Regions from separate parts of the Sphingomonas radicis genome, predicted to be linked through region 1. Evidence: predicted binding sites of a transcription regulator. Region 1 holds the regulator's gene; each other region holds the start of a gene.
What was found. Region 1 encodes LexA, which represses DNA repair genes until DNA is damaged. Its sites were predicted from a motif close to GTTCCNCNCTTGTTCT; they were not measured.

Region 1 (3,245 bases):
CGCCGAACCCGTGGTCGCCCGCCGCACCCAGCCCTCGGCGGACATCTCGGCAATGGATGGCTATGCCATCCGCTTCGCCGATCTCCCCGGCCCGTGGCAGGTGATCGGCGAGAGCGCTGCCGGCCGCGGCTTTGCCGGCAGCGTCGGCGCGGGTGAAGCGGTGAGGATCTTCACCGGCGCCCCACTGCCGCCCGGCACGGACACGGTGATGGTCCAGGAAGAAGCGGGTCGCGCAGGCACGCAGCTTACGCTCGAAGGCGAAGGACCCGGCTCTCTGGGCCGCAACGTCCGCCGCCGCGGGCTCGACTTCCTGGAAGGCGACACGCTGATCGCCACGGGGGAGCGGCTGACGCCCGCCCGGCTCGCCCTTGCCGGGGCAGCGGGCCATGGCAGTCTGGTTGTACGGCGGAAGGTCAGGGTTGCGCTGGCGGCGACGGGCGACGAACTCGTATCGCCCGGGGCACCGATCGGTGAGGCGCAACTTCCCGAAACCAACCGCCTGATGCTCGCGGCGCAGCTCGCCGACCTGCCTGTCGAGATCATCGATCTCGGCATCCTGCCCGATCGGCAGGATATGCTCGAAGCGGCGTTTCGCAGCGTCGATGCCGATCTCCTCGTCACTACCGGCGGTGCCTCGGTCGGGGACCACGACCTCGTTCGCCCTGCACTCGAATCCGCGGGGGCAACGATCGACTTCTGGCGGATCGCCCTGCGACCCGGAAAGCCGATGATGGCGGGCAAGCTGGGGAGAATGATCGTCGTCGGGCTGCCCGGCAATCCGGTTTCCGCCTTCGTCACGACGCTGCTCTTCGTGCGCCCGCTGACGGCGCATCTTGGCGGCGCGGCCGATCCCCTGCCCCGCACACGCGAGGTCCGGCTCGGCGAGCCGCTGGCTGCGAACGGTCCCCGCACCGATTATCTCCGCGCCGAACTTCGCAACGGCAGCGTCTTCACCGCCGCGCTTCAGGACAGCGCAATGCTCGGCACGCTCGCCCGCGCCGACTGCCTGATCGTCCGGCCCGCGCACACTCCGGCCGCTACGCCGGGGCAGGCAGTCGAAATCCTCGACATCGCTTGACAAGCGTGGGGAACATTGCGTAAACGTTCCCAGTCTGTTCTAGACAGGAGGACCTGGATGCTCACGCGCAAGCAGCACGAGCTCATCTGCTTCATTGCCGATCGCCTGAATGAGACAGGTGTCTCGCCTTCGTTCGAGGAAATGAAGGAAGCGCTCGATCTCAAATCCAAGTCCGGCGTCCACCGGCTGATCAGCGCGCTGGAAGAACGCGAGTTCATCCGCCGCTTGCCCAATCGTGCCCGCGCGCTCGAAGTGCTCCGCATCCCCGAACGTGGCGATGCGAAAAAGCCGAGCGCCAAAGTGGAAGAATCGAAGCCCACTCCCGCCACTTTGCCGTCGCCGGCCAATGACGTGGTCGAGATTCCGCTCCACGGCCGCATCGCCGCGGGTACGCCGATCGAAGCGCTCGAAGGCTCGACGATGCTTCCGGTGCCCGCCGCGCTGCTCGGCGCCGGCGAGCATTATGCGCTCGAAGTGGCCGGCGATTCGATGGTCGAAGCGGGTATCCTCGACGGTGACTATGCCCTCATCCGCCGTACCGAGGTCGCACGTGACGGCGAGATCGTCGTGGCGCTGATCGAGGATGCCGAGGCAACGCTAAAATATTTCCGCAAGGAAGGCGCGATGGTTCGACTCGATCCGGCCAACCGCGCTTATGATCCGCAGCGCTACCGTCCGGACCAGATCCGCGTGCAGGGCCGGCTCGCCGGACTGCTGCGCAAATATTGATCGGTTCGCCGGCGCTCAGCGTTCGCGCGACGCCGGCTGGACCTTCGGCGGATCGATCCAGGGGTGCGAACCGCCCTCGCGGACAGTCCGGAGACTGGGCCCCGCAAAGCTGATCGCGACACCACCGCTGCGCGCCAGCGTCTCCCGGTCGAGCTTGAGCCAGCGTGGGGCGCAGCCGGGCGGAAGCCGCCTGTCGCTGACGACGATGTCCGCGTTCCGGCACACGGCCATCATCTCTTGCCAGGGCACCAGATAGCTGCTCCGCGTCGCCGCAACCCGCCACTTCCGGCCCTCTGCGGCGAAGTCGATCAGGCAAAGATCGGGGCTGCATCGCGCATCGCGGTTCGTCGCCAGCTCGGCCAGTGCATCCCCCGCCCCGCTGTTCTCGCCGAGCATCGAGCGGGTGTAGTCGCCCGCCCGCTCCCGAAGCAGCGCAAAGCCGCCGTCGCTGGTGCGGATCGCCAAGTGCCTGCCGTCGCCGGTCACGAGCAGATCGGGCGAGGGCGTGAGGAGCGCCCATGCCAATCCCAAGGTCAGCGGAGCGACGCCGGCCCAACGCAACTGCGTCCGCCAGAGCGCCATCCACAGCCCCCCTGCGAGCATCGCCGCATAGGCACCCGTAGGCATCGCCGGCAGCGCGGCAACCGCCCCCGGTGCCGAGGCAGTACGGTGCGCGAGCCAGAGCAGCAGATCGAGGGCGCGGGCGACGAGCCACCACAGCGGCGCGCCGGCACCCAAGGTATCGAGCAGCAGCGCTCCCGCTTCCAGCGGCATGATAACGAAGGTGGTGAGCGGTATCGCGACAATGTTGGCGAGCGCGCCGTAGATGCCCGCGTGGTGGAAGTGGAACAATGCGATCGGCATCAGCGCCAGCTCGACCACAATCCCGGTGAGAAGCAGCGATCCGATGCCGCGCATGATCCGCATTCCGATCGACTCCGCCTCCCGCCGCGCAAACCAGCCGCGGACCTTGGGGCTCTCGTGCAGTGCCACGATCGCAGTCACTGCGGCGAAGCTGAGCTGGAAGCTGGGCCCTGCTGCCGCCTCGGGCCAAAACAACAAAACCAGCATCGCTCCGGCTGCTACGAGTCGCAGCGTGATCGCCTCGCGCCCCAGGCTGAGCGCCAGCAGCACGAGCAGCGCGGCGATGCACGAGCGGACGGTTGGCACTTCCGCACCTGTGAGCAGCGTGTACCCAATCGCCGCGAGCGCCGCAGCGCCCGCTGCTACCAGCGGTAACCGCCAGCGAAGCGCGAGCGTCGGGCTGAGTGCCAGCAGCCGCAGCACGAGCAGCATCGTCGCAGCGGTAACGGCGCTCACATGCAGCCCGCTCACCGACAGCAGATGCGCCAAGCCCGAGCGCTGCATCGCCTCGGCATCGTCGTCGGCGATTGCGCCGCGATCTCCGGTTGCCAGCGCGCTCGCAATTCCGCCGCCG
Region 2 (3,245 bases), on a different contig from region 1:
GGACATGAACGCGATCACCGCGCGCGGATCATAGGTGAAGAATTGCGCAGGCACATTCTCGCTGCCCGAGACGCCCGTCAGGAAGTCGTCGAGCATGAAGGGCTGGAGCAGCGAGGGGTCCATCGGGATCTCATAGCCGCAATAGGCGCAGTTCCCGTCCCGGTTGCTCTGGTTGCGGCGCACCTTGCTGCGATCGGAATAGAAGAAGCCGATCCGCACTGCCTTCAGCGGGCTGTCGTGCACCCTGAGCTTGGTGTCGAGGTGGAATTCGGAGCCCTTGTCCTCCACGCGATTGTCGTCGACTCCGGTGAAGTGCGCGCGCATCAGCGAGGGATCGGTGATGTTGCCCGAATTGGAGACGATCGGCAGGTCGTTGCCCTTGTTCAGATCGAAGCGCGGGCTGGTCTGCGCCAGCGATCCGACCACCACGAACATCCCCGGCGCGCGCTGCTTGGCGCGCGTGGTGGAGGCGTCGAACTGCACCTCCACGTCCTCCGACGGGTTCCATTTCAGGTTGCCGCCGATCTGGTAGCTGTTGGTCAGCCGCTCGCTGGGATTGACGATATTGTCGTTCTGCGAAAGCGACACCGCGTCCGCCAGCGCCGGATTGGCGGCCAGGAACTGCTGGCCCGGGCGGTTGAAGCCCAGCACGGTGCCGTTCTCGTCCGTCTCCATGCCGATGTAGGGGGCGGAGAAGAAGTTCGCGAAGATGTTGCGGTCGCTATAGACGTCGAACTTCGAATAGATGCCGTCCAGGGTCACCAGCAGCGTGTCGGTCACCTGCGCCTGGAAGGTGCCCGAGACGTTGATGCGCTTGCGGCGGTCGAGCTGGCGCGCGAACTGGACGTTCTGCGGCGTATGCACGTCGCCGGGCGTGGTGACGATCGCGCCGGGGGTAAGCCCGGTCGAATCCGCGGTCCCGTTCACCACCCGCTGCGGCCCGAACAGCCAGCCTTCGGTGCGCACATAGTCGAGCTGGCTGTAGCGGTCGGTGTAGGACCCCGCCAGCACGATGCCGATCGTCTTGTCTTCGTTGGTGTAGGAGGTGACCGCCGACAGATCGGGGCTCACCTTGTCGCGCAGCGTGTCATAGATGCCGCCCGCCGATGCGGCGATGTGGAAGCCGCTGCGCCCTTCCAGCGGGCGGGCGGTGATGATGTTCACCGTCGCGCCGATTCCGCCTTCCTGCAGCTCGGCCACGCTCGACTTGTAGACGTCGGTACGCTGGATCATGTTCGAGGACAGCACGTCGAACGAGAATTCGCGCCCCGGATTGTCGGTCGCCATCACGCGGCCGTTGACCAGCACCGTGTTGAACTCGGGCCCCAGCCCGCGGACGGTGATGAACTGGCCCTCGCCGCCCGAACGATCGATCGCCACGCCGGTGATGCGCTGGAGCGATTCGGCGATGTTGGCGTCGGGAAACTTGCCGACGTCCTCGGCCGAGATGCTGTCGACGATCAGCTCGGCGTCACGCTTGACTCGCGCCGAAGAGGCAAGGCTGCCGCGGATGCCGGTCACCACCACTTCGTCGGCGGGCGGCGCGTCCTGCGCCGCGTCTGCGGCGGAGGAGGCGGGATCGGGCGTTTCCTGTGAAGCTGCGGGGGTGTCGGTCGGTCCGGAAGATAAGGTTGCGTCTTGTAGTTGTGCCAGCACCGGTGTGGAGATCGTCAACGCACTTACGAGCAATCCTGCCTTGAACGACAACTTCATACTTCTCTCCCTTTTACAACGCTTTTTGGTGCTGACGCGATCAAGCCAGACCGTGCCCCCGAACGTATCATTTATATGATTAAGGCTACTGACAACCTTGACATTGTAAAGTCGTAGAGCCGGAGTTGCGGCGTTCCTTTCCGGCAGCCCGTCGCAAAAACCGTGGGTTGTACCGCGTTCTGCGCAAGTTTCGGGTGGGGCATCTTCCTGGCTCGGGAGACTCGAAATCGCCGCTCCGCCTCCCTATCTGCCCTCTGGAATCTCCCAAAGAACAAAGCTAGAACCACCGGCATGGCACTCATCACCATCGCTCAGCATAGGTGTTCCGTATGCTGACCCACATAAGCGTCCGCGGCGCGCGCGAGCACAATCTCAAGGGCGTGGATGTCGATATCCCGCGCGATACGCTCACGGTGATCACCGGCCTGTCCGGCTCGGGCAAATCCTCGCTCGCGTTCGACACCATCTATGCCGAGGGGCAGCGCCGCTACGTCGAGTCGCTCAGCGCCTATGCGCGCCAGTTCCTCGAGATGATGCAGAAGCCCGATGTCGATCATATCGAGGGCCTCTCGCCTGCCATCTCGATCGAGCAGAAGACCACCAGCCGCAACCCGCGCTCGACCGTGGCCACGGTCACCGAGATCTACGATTACATGCGCCTGCTGTGGGCGCGCGTCGGCATCCCCTATTCGCCCGCGACCGGCCTGCCGATCGCCGCGCAGACCGTCAGCCAGATGGTCGATCGCGTCCTCGCGCTTCCCGAGGGCACCCGCCTGCTCCTCCTCGCCCCCGTCGTCCGCGGCCGCAAGGGCGAGTACCGCAAGGAGCTCGCCGAGTGGCAGAAGGCCGGCTTCCAGCGCGTCCGCATCGACGGCGAGACCTATCTGATCGAGGACGCCCCCGCGCTCGACAAGAAGTACAAGCACGACATCGAAGTGGTGGTCGATCGCCTCGTCGTCGGCCCCAGCATCGCCACGCGCCTGGCGGAGAGCTTCGAGCAGGCGCTCAAGCTCGCCGAGGGGCTGGCCTACGTCGACCTGGTGGATACGACGGTGGCGGAGCTTGCTTCTCCCCTCCCGCTTGCGGGAGGGGCCGGGGGTGGGCGCCCGGCCTCCGCGAGCGAAGGTCTCGAAGGAGAGCGGGCACCCACCCCCCAGCCCCCTCCCGCAAGCGGGAAGGGGAGCGTGCAGGAGGCGCGCGGCACCTTCACCGCCGACATCGGCGGCGCGATGAAGGGCGCCGGCATCCCCGACAACCGCATCGTCTTCTCCGAAAAGTTCGCCTGCCCCGTCAGCGGCTTCACGATCGCCGAGATCGAGCCGCGCCTGTTCAGCTTCAACGCCCCGCAGGGCGCCTGCCCCGCGTGCGACGGCCTCGGCGAGAAGCTGGTGTTCGACGAGGACCTCGTCGTCCCCAACCACGACCTCACGATCAAGAAGGGCGCGATCGTCCCTTGGGCCAAGTCCAATCCCCCGTCGCCCTATTACATGCAGGTGCTGGGCAGCCTCGCCCGCGAGTTCGGCTTCAGCCTC
Region 3 (3,245 bases), on a different contig from region 1:
GCGATCGACGGAAGCGGGCTGGTGCTGCCCGCCTATGCGAAGGCCAAGGCGGCGGTGGAATATGCCTTTTCGAGCCAGTTCACCCTGCGTGCCGAAGCGGACAATCTGTTCGACGGCCACTATGCGCAAAGCTCATACAGCCCGGTGTGGATTTTCCCCGGTCAGCCGAGGACGATCCGCGTATCGGCACGGGTGAGCCTATGATTGCGATCCGCGGCGCCGCGCGATCACTTCGAGATAGGTGTCGAGCACGACCTGGTTGATCGCGCTCCACTCATAGCCTTTTGCCTTGGCATGGCCTGCCGCACCTGCGGATTTGTGAAGCGCGGGATCGGCGATCAGCTGTGCGATCGCGTCGGCATAGGCGTCCACGTCGCGCGGGGGGACCAGGAAGCCGTTCACGCCGTCGTCGATCAGGTCCACCGCGCCGGTCGCGCGCGCGGCGACCACCGGCACGCCTGCGGCCATCGCCTCGAGCGTTACGTTGCCGAAAGTTTCGGTGGCCGACGGATTGAACAGCACGTCCATCGAGGCGACCGCGCGGCCGAGATCGTCGCCCTTCTGGAAGCCTGCGAAGGCGGCCTCGGGCACGCGTTCGGCGAACCAGTCGCGCGCCGGGCCGTCGCCGATCACCAGCACCTTGTGCGGCACGCCGCGCGCGCGCAGCGCTCCGCAGACGTCGGCGAAGATGTCGAGCCCCTTTTCCAGGACCAGGCGGCCGAGGAAGCCCACTGCGAACTCCTCGTCGGCGATGCCGAGCGAGCGGCGCCATTCGAGGCTGCGGCGGGCCGGATCGAACCGGTCATGATCGACGCCGCGGGCCCAGATGCCGATCGGCGTGGTGACACCCCAGGAACGCAGGATGTCGGCAGTGGACTGGCCGGGTGTCATCACCTGATCGACGCGATTGTAGAAGCGCGTCAGCCCGCGGATCATCATCGGCTCGAGGAAGCCGATCTTATAATATTGCGGATAGGTCTCGAAGCGCGTGTGGAGCGAGGCGAGCGTGGGGATATCGTTCTCGCGTGCCCAGGTGACCGCACGGTGGCCGAGCACCTCTGGCGCGGAGACATGGACGATGTCGGGCGCGAAATCCTCAAGGTCTTCCTGCGTCACGCGCGGCAGCCGCCAGGCGAACTTATATTCGCCGCGCCCGCCGGGGATCGGCAGCGCCGGCACGCTCACCAGGTCGCCGGTCGGCGGGAAGGCGGGCGTGTCGGTGGTAGGCGAATAGACGCGGATCTGGACGCCCCGGCGCAGCAGGTGGCCGGCGAGCATGTTGAGCGCCTGGTTGGCGCCGTCGCGGACGTAATTATAGTTGCCGCTGAACATGGCGACACGGAGGTCCGACGCTTGCATCGCGCGGCGATAGCCGGGGCGGAGATGCGGAGCAAGATTGCGGGCCTTCGGCTGTTCGGGGGAGGGCGGAGAGTTGGGACTTGTTCCCTTCCTGTTCTTCCGCTAGCCATGAGCCCATGGCGAAACTCCAGAAGCGATATGTCTGCCAGGCGTGCGGCTCGGTCGCGTCCAAATGGGCGGGGCAGTGCGCCGATTGCGGGGATTGGAACACGCTAGTGGAGGATTCCGGCGCGGTGGTGACACCGTTCCAGGCGCGGCACAATCTCCAGTCGGGCGGGCGCGCGATCCAGCTCAGCGGGCTCGATGCCGATGTCCCGCTGCCCGAGCGGATGGCGACGGGAATCTCCGAGCTCGACCGGGCGCTGGGCGGCGGGTTCGTCGAAGCGTCGGCGACGCTAATCGGCGGCGATCCGGGGATCGGCAAGTCGACGCTGTTGCTCCAGGCGGCGGCGCGGATCGCGAGCCGCGGACTGAACGTCGCCTATGTCTCAGGCGAGGAAGCGGCGGATCAGGTGCGGCTGCGTGCGCGGCGGCTGGGGCTCGGCAATGCGCCGGTGCAGCTCGCCGCGGCGACTTCGGTGCGCGACATCCTCACGACGCTAGGTGAAGGCGCGGCGCCGGCGCTGATGGTGATCGATTCGATCCAGACGATGCATTCGGACCTGATCGAGGGCGCGCCGGGAACGGTGAGCCAGGTGCGCGCATCGGCGCAGGAGCTGATCCGCTTCGCCAAGGAGCGCGGGACGGCGCTGGTTCTGGTGGGGCATGTGACCAAGGACGGGAGCATCGCCGGACCGCGCGTGCTGGAGCATATGGTCGATACCGTGCTCGCTTTCGAGGGCGAGCGCAGCCACCAGTATCGCATTCTGCGCGCGGTCAAGAACCGCTTCGGCGGCACCGACGAGATCGGCGTTTTCGCGATGGAGGCCGAGGGGCTGAACGAAGTGGGAAACCCCTCCTCGCTGTTCCTCACCCACCGCGACGAGAATATGAGCGGCACGATCGTCTTCCCCGCGCTGGAGGGCACGCGGCCGGTGCTCGTCGAGGTGCAGGCGCTCACGGTGCGGCTGGCGAGCGGAGCGACGCCCCGGCGCGCGGTGGTCGGCTGGGACTCGGGGCGGCTGGCGATGGTGCTGGCGGTGCTCGAAGCGCGCTGCGGGCTGAGCTTTTCGGCGTGCGAAGTCTATCTCAACATCTCGGGCGGCTATCGGGTGCAGGATCCCGCGGCGGATCTGGCGGTGGCGGCGGCGCTGGTGTCGGCGCTTGCCGAGCGGCCGCTTCCGGCCGACGCGGTGGCGTTCGGCGAAATAGCGCTCTCGGGCGAAGTGCGACCGGTGGCGCACGGCGCGTTGCGCTGTCGCGAGGCGGCAAAGCTCGGGTTCGGGCGCGCGCTCGCGCCGGCCGCACAGACAGCCGACAAGGGCGGTCTCGACCTCGCGGGGTTCAAGAGTCTGGCCGCGTTCGTCGATCACCTGCTGGGGCGCTAGCTCCCCGGATCAGCGTACGACCATTCGGGTGTAGAGGTGCCAGGTCGCATAGCCGAGCAGCGGCAGCACCGCCGCGAGGCCGACGAAGAAGGGAATCGAGCCGGCGACCAGCAGGGCGGCGACGATGGCGCCCCAGCGAAACATGACTCCCTTGTTGGCGGCGACTGCGCGGATCGAAGTGTCGATCGCGGTGCGCGCATCGATATCCTTGTCGACGAGCATCGGCATCGACACGACGCTGATCGTGAGCACGAGCGCGGCGAAGAAGAGCCCGGCGAGATTGCCGATCGCGATCAATGCCCAGCCCTGGGGCGTGGTGAAGAGGCGCGTCAGGAATTCGCCGATCGATTCGGGGGGCGCGCCCATCAGCGCGAAATAGAGTGCTCCGGCGACGGCCAT
Region 4 (3,245 bases), on a different contig from region 1:
TTGTCGAACCGGTCCACGGCATCGGCAAGGCGCGAGGACCCGAGGAAGGGATAGATTTCGAGTGGCTCGCCCTCCACCGTTTCCGGGATCGGGGCATAGTGGAGCACTGCCACCACGCGATCGGTCCGCAGCGAACGCAGCCCGTTCTCGAGCTTGCGTGCCTCGTTGAGCGATTCCTCGACGAAGGCCTTGACCGCTCCCTCGCCGAATGCGCCGAGCTCACCGCGGCCGAAACCGCCGACGAATCCCTTCACGCCCGCGAAACCGACGCCTTTGATTTCTACCGCCTGCTCGTCGAGGATCGTCACGCCGGCCTGGTGGAGGATGCGCGCGACTTCCTCCGGCTGGCCGCATTCATAGTCATGGTTTCCGAGCACCCCGACGCTGGGGATGGTGCAGGCGCGCAGATCCTCGGCCAGCAGCTCGGCTTCGCTGGTCTTGCCGAAATTGGTGAGGTCACCGCACAGCGCGAGCACGTCGGCCTCTTCGGAGATGCGCGCGAACAAGTCGCGGTAGCGATGCTCGGACTGTTCGGTGACGTGGAGGTCGCCGATCGCCGCAAGGCGCAGCGGCTCAGAAGTGCCGCTCATGCTTCTCCTCCAGTCCCTTGCCGACGACATCGGCAAAGCCCCAGGTGGTGATGTCGATCACATAGTCGCGCGGGGAGAGCAGCCGTCCACGACAGACCCGCACGTTGGCGGGGGGCAGCTCGGCCTGCGCCTGGACGCGCTCGATCAGCGTGTCGAACAGCCAGCGCGGCACGCAGTCGCGTTCGGTGGGGTAGATGAAGCGGAAATTGAGGATATGGATCAGCAGCACCTCCCAATGGAGCTCCATTGCGGAGAGCAGCCGGTGCCAGTCGATCTCGTCGTGCTTCTTCAGGATCACATGCGCGACATCGGCGCCATCGTAGCGGTAGCGGTCCTGGATGAACATCTTGGAGAGGATGAACTCGGTGGGCGGGGTGATCCGCACCCGGCTGCCGTAGACCTCGGCCTCGTACACTTCCGTGAACCACGAATCGGTGACCGGCAGTGATGCGGAGGAGATGTTGTAGATGACGTCGAAGAAGTTCTCGTCCTGCCAGACCTTGCCGATCCACCGGTCGTCCTCGATCGTGATTCGGTAGCCTGCCGCCTTGAAATGCGCGAGCAGCCGCGGTGCGTCGCCCGCCTTGCAGAAGATGTCGATGTCCTTCGTGGGGCGGATCACGCCCGTGTGGCAGGTGAGCGCATAGGTGCCCGACAGGAGATAGGGGATGTCCCACCGGTTGAGCAGCTTCAGGCTGTCGGAATAGAATTCGACTGCTTCCTCGGGAGGATCGAAGACACTGGCGTCGAGGGGCTCGGGCAGGTCCGACATGAGGCTCCAGGGCTGGCGCGGCGAGCGCGGGAGCTTCGATAACGGGGCGGGGAAGGGGGCGGTTCCGCAGGCGTGCCAAAGTCAATTTCGGCGCGGTGTGGACGCTTTCGCTCCCACGCGCTTCCAGTGGAGGGCGAATTTCGATCCGGGCAGCGATCCAGGCCGCCCCCTCCGGCCTTTCGAACGAGCTGGCAAAATAGGATTTGATCTGCTTTTGTTCCGCGCATGGGCAAGACAGCAGGATTCGCTTCGATGGTGCGGTGTGGCGGAACGGAAACTTCGCGGCGTGAACATGTCGCGTTGCTGTCGCGCAAGTGGCGCGTGACTGTCGCGTCGGTGTGTCGTCGGTGGCGCGTCAACGTAGCGTCAACGTAGCGTCAACGTAGCGTGGGCGTAGCCTGGTTGTCGCGTGGGTGTAGCGTGAGTGATGCTTCGGTGTCGCTTCATAGGCGCTTCGTAGTAGCCTCGCAGGCGCTTCCGCTCGAAAACGCGTTATCGAGTCAATCGGGTCAACCAGATGGCTGCCGCGTCGTCTGTAGTATGATTACCACGATGCAAGAAGGTTCCCCTCTTGTTCCGAGAGAACAAATAATGTACGAACACAACTCACGCGTTGAACCTATGGTCCAAACCCTCTAGCGACGAGGACTTCAGATGGCGGCTTCCCTTAAGGTGATCGACGGCAACATGGCCACTTCCACGGACAAGCAGAAGGCGCTCGACGCCGCACTCGCGCAGATCGACCGCGCATTCGGCAAGGGCTCGGCGATGCGCCTGGGCTCGAAGGAGACGATGCAGGTCGAAGCGATCTCGACCGGCTCGCTGGGGCTCGACATTGCGCTCGGCGTAGGCGGCCTGCCGCGCGGGCGCGTCATCGAAGTCTATGGTCCGGAAAGCTCGGGCAAGACCACGCTGGCGCTCCACGTCATTGCCGAGGCGCAGAAGAACGGCGGCACCGCTGCCTTCGTCGACGCCGAGCATGCGCTTGATCCGGTCTATGCCAAGAAGCTGGGCGTCAACATCGACGAGTTGATCGTCTCGCAGCCCGATACCGGCGAGCAGGCACTCGAGATCGTCGATACGCTGGTGCGCTCGAACGCGATCGACGTGCTGGTGGTCGATTCGGTCGCCGCGCTGGTGCCCCGCGCCGAAATCGAGGGCGAGATGGGCGACAGCCACGTCGGCCTTCAGGCGCGCCTGATGTCGCAGTCGCTCCGCAAGCTCACCGGTTCGATCAGCCGCTCGCGCTGCATGGTGATCTTCATCAATCAGCTGCGTATGAAAATCGGCGTGATGTATGGAAATCCGGAGACAACTACGGGCGGTAACGCCTTGAAATTCTATGCTTCCGTCCGCCTCGATATCCGCCGCACCGGGCAGATCAAGGACCGCGACGACATCATCGGCAACTCGACCCGCGTGAAGGTGGTCAAGAACAAGGTGGCGCCGCCGTTCAAGCAGGTCGAATTCGACATCATGTACGGCGAGGGCATTTCCAAGATCGGCGAGATCCTCGATCTCGGCGTCAAGGCGGGGCTGGTCGAGAAGTCGGGCGCTTGGTTCAGCTACGACAGCGTCCGCATCGGCCAGGGCCGCGAGAACGCCAAGACCTTCCTCAAGGAGAATTCCGAGCTCTGCGACCGGCTCGAGGCGGCGATCCGCAACCGCACCGAGCAGGTTGCCGAGGGGCTGATGTCTGGTCCGGAGCCCGACGACGATCTTTGATCTGAGCAACCTTCAACTTTTTTGACCAAGTCGGCGTGACGATGCCGGCCCAGGTCACGGGCCAAGTCCCATCGGAAGACCCGGCGCATCGCCTGCGCCGGGTCTTTCCAGTTCGGCCTTGTCGGTTCGCGTGAAGCGCGTCAGATGCTCGTTGGAGC

Region 2: the regulator LexA is predicted to act here: its motif matches at 1,982-1,997, upstream of uvrA (excinuclease ABC subunit UvrA).
Region 3: the regulator LexA is predicted to act here: its motif matches at 1,442-1,457, upstream of radA (DNA repair protein RadA).
Region 4: the regulator LexA is predicted to act here: its motif matches at 1,925-1,940, upstream of recA (recombinase RecA).

What each region holds. Positions count from the first base shown of each region.
Region 1 is NZ_JBLFFG010000006.1:184,999-188,243, reverse strand. It holds gene ACMGDH_RS17825 (molybdopterin molybdotransferase MoeA) at 1-1,078, shown strand, start outside; gene lexA (transcriptional repressor LexA) at 1,136-1,807, shown strand; gene ACMGDH_RS17815 (ComEC/Rec2 family competence protein) at 1,823-3,245, opposite strand, start outside.
Region 2 is NZ_JBLFFG010000001.1:1,139,828-1,143,072, reverse strand. It holds gene ACMGDH_RS05205 (TonB-dependent receptor) at 1-1,713, opposite strand, end outside; gene uvrA (excinuclease ABC subunit UvrA) at 2,043-3,245, shown strand, end outside.
Region 3 is NZ_JBLFFG010000002.1:746,393-749,637, reverse strand. It holds gene ACMGDH_RS10500 (TonB-dependent siderophore receptor) at 1-204, shown strand, start outside; gene ACMGDH_RS10495 (glycosyltransferase family 4 protein) at 199-1,359, opposite strand; gene radA (DNA repair protein RadA) at 1,476-2,846, shown strand; gene ACMGDH_RS10485 (DUF2189 domain-containing protein) at 2,856-3,245, opposite strand, start outside.
Region 4 is NZ_JBLFFG010000002.1:199,952-203,196, forward strand. It holds gene ACMGDH_RS07925 (metallophosphoesterase family protein) at 1-590, opposite strand, end outside; gene ACMGDH_RS07930 (nucleotidyltransferase domain-containing protein) at 574-1,362, opposite strand; gene recA (recombinase RecA) at 2,017-3,087, shown strand.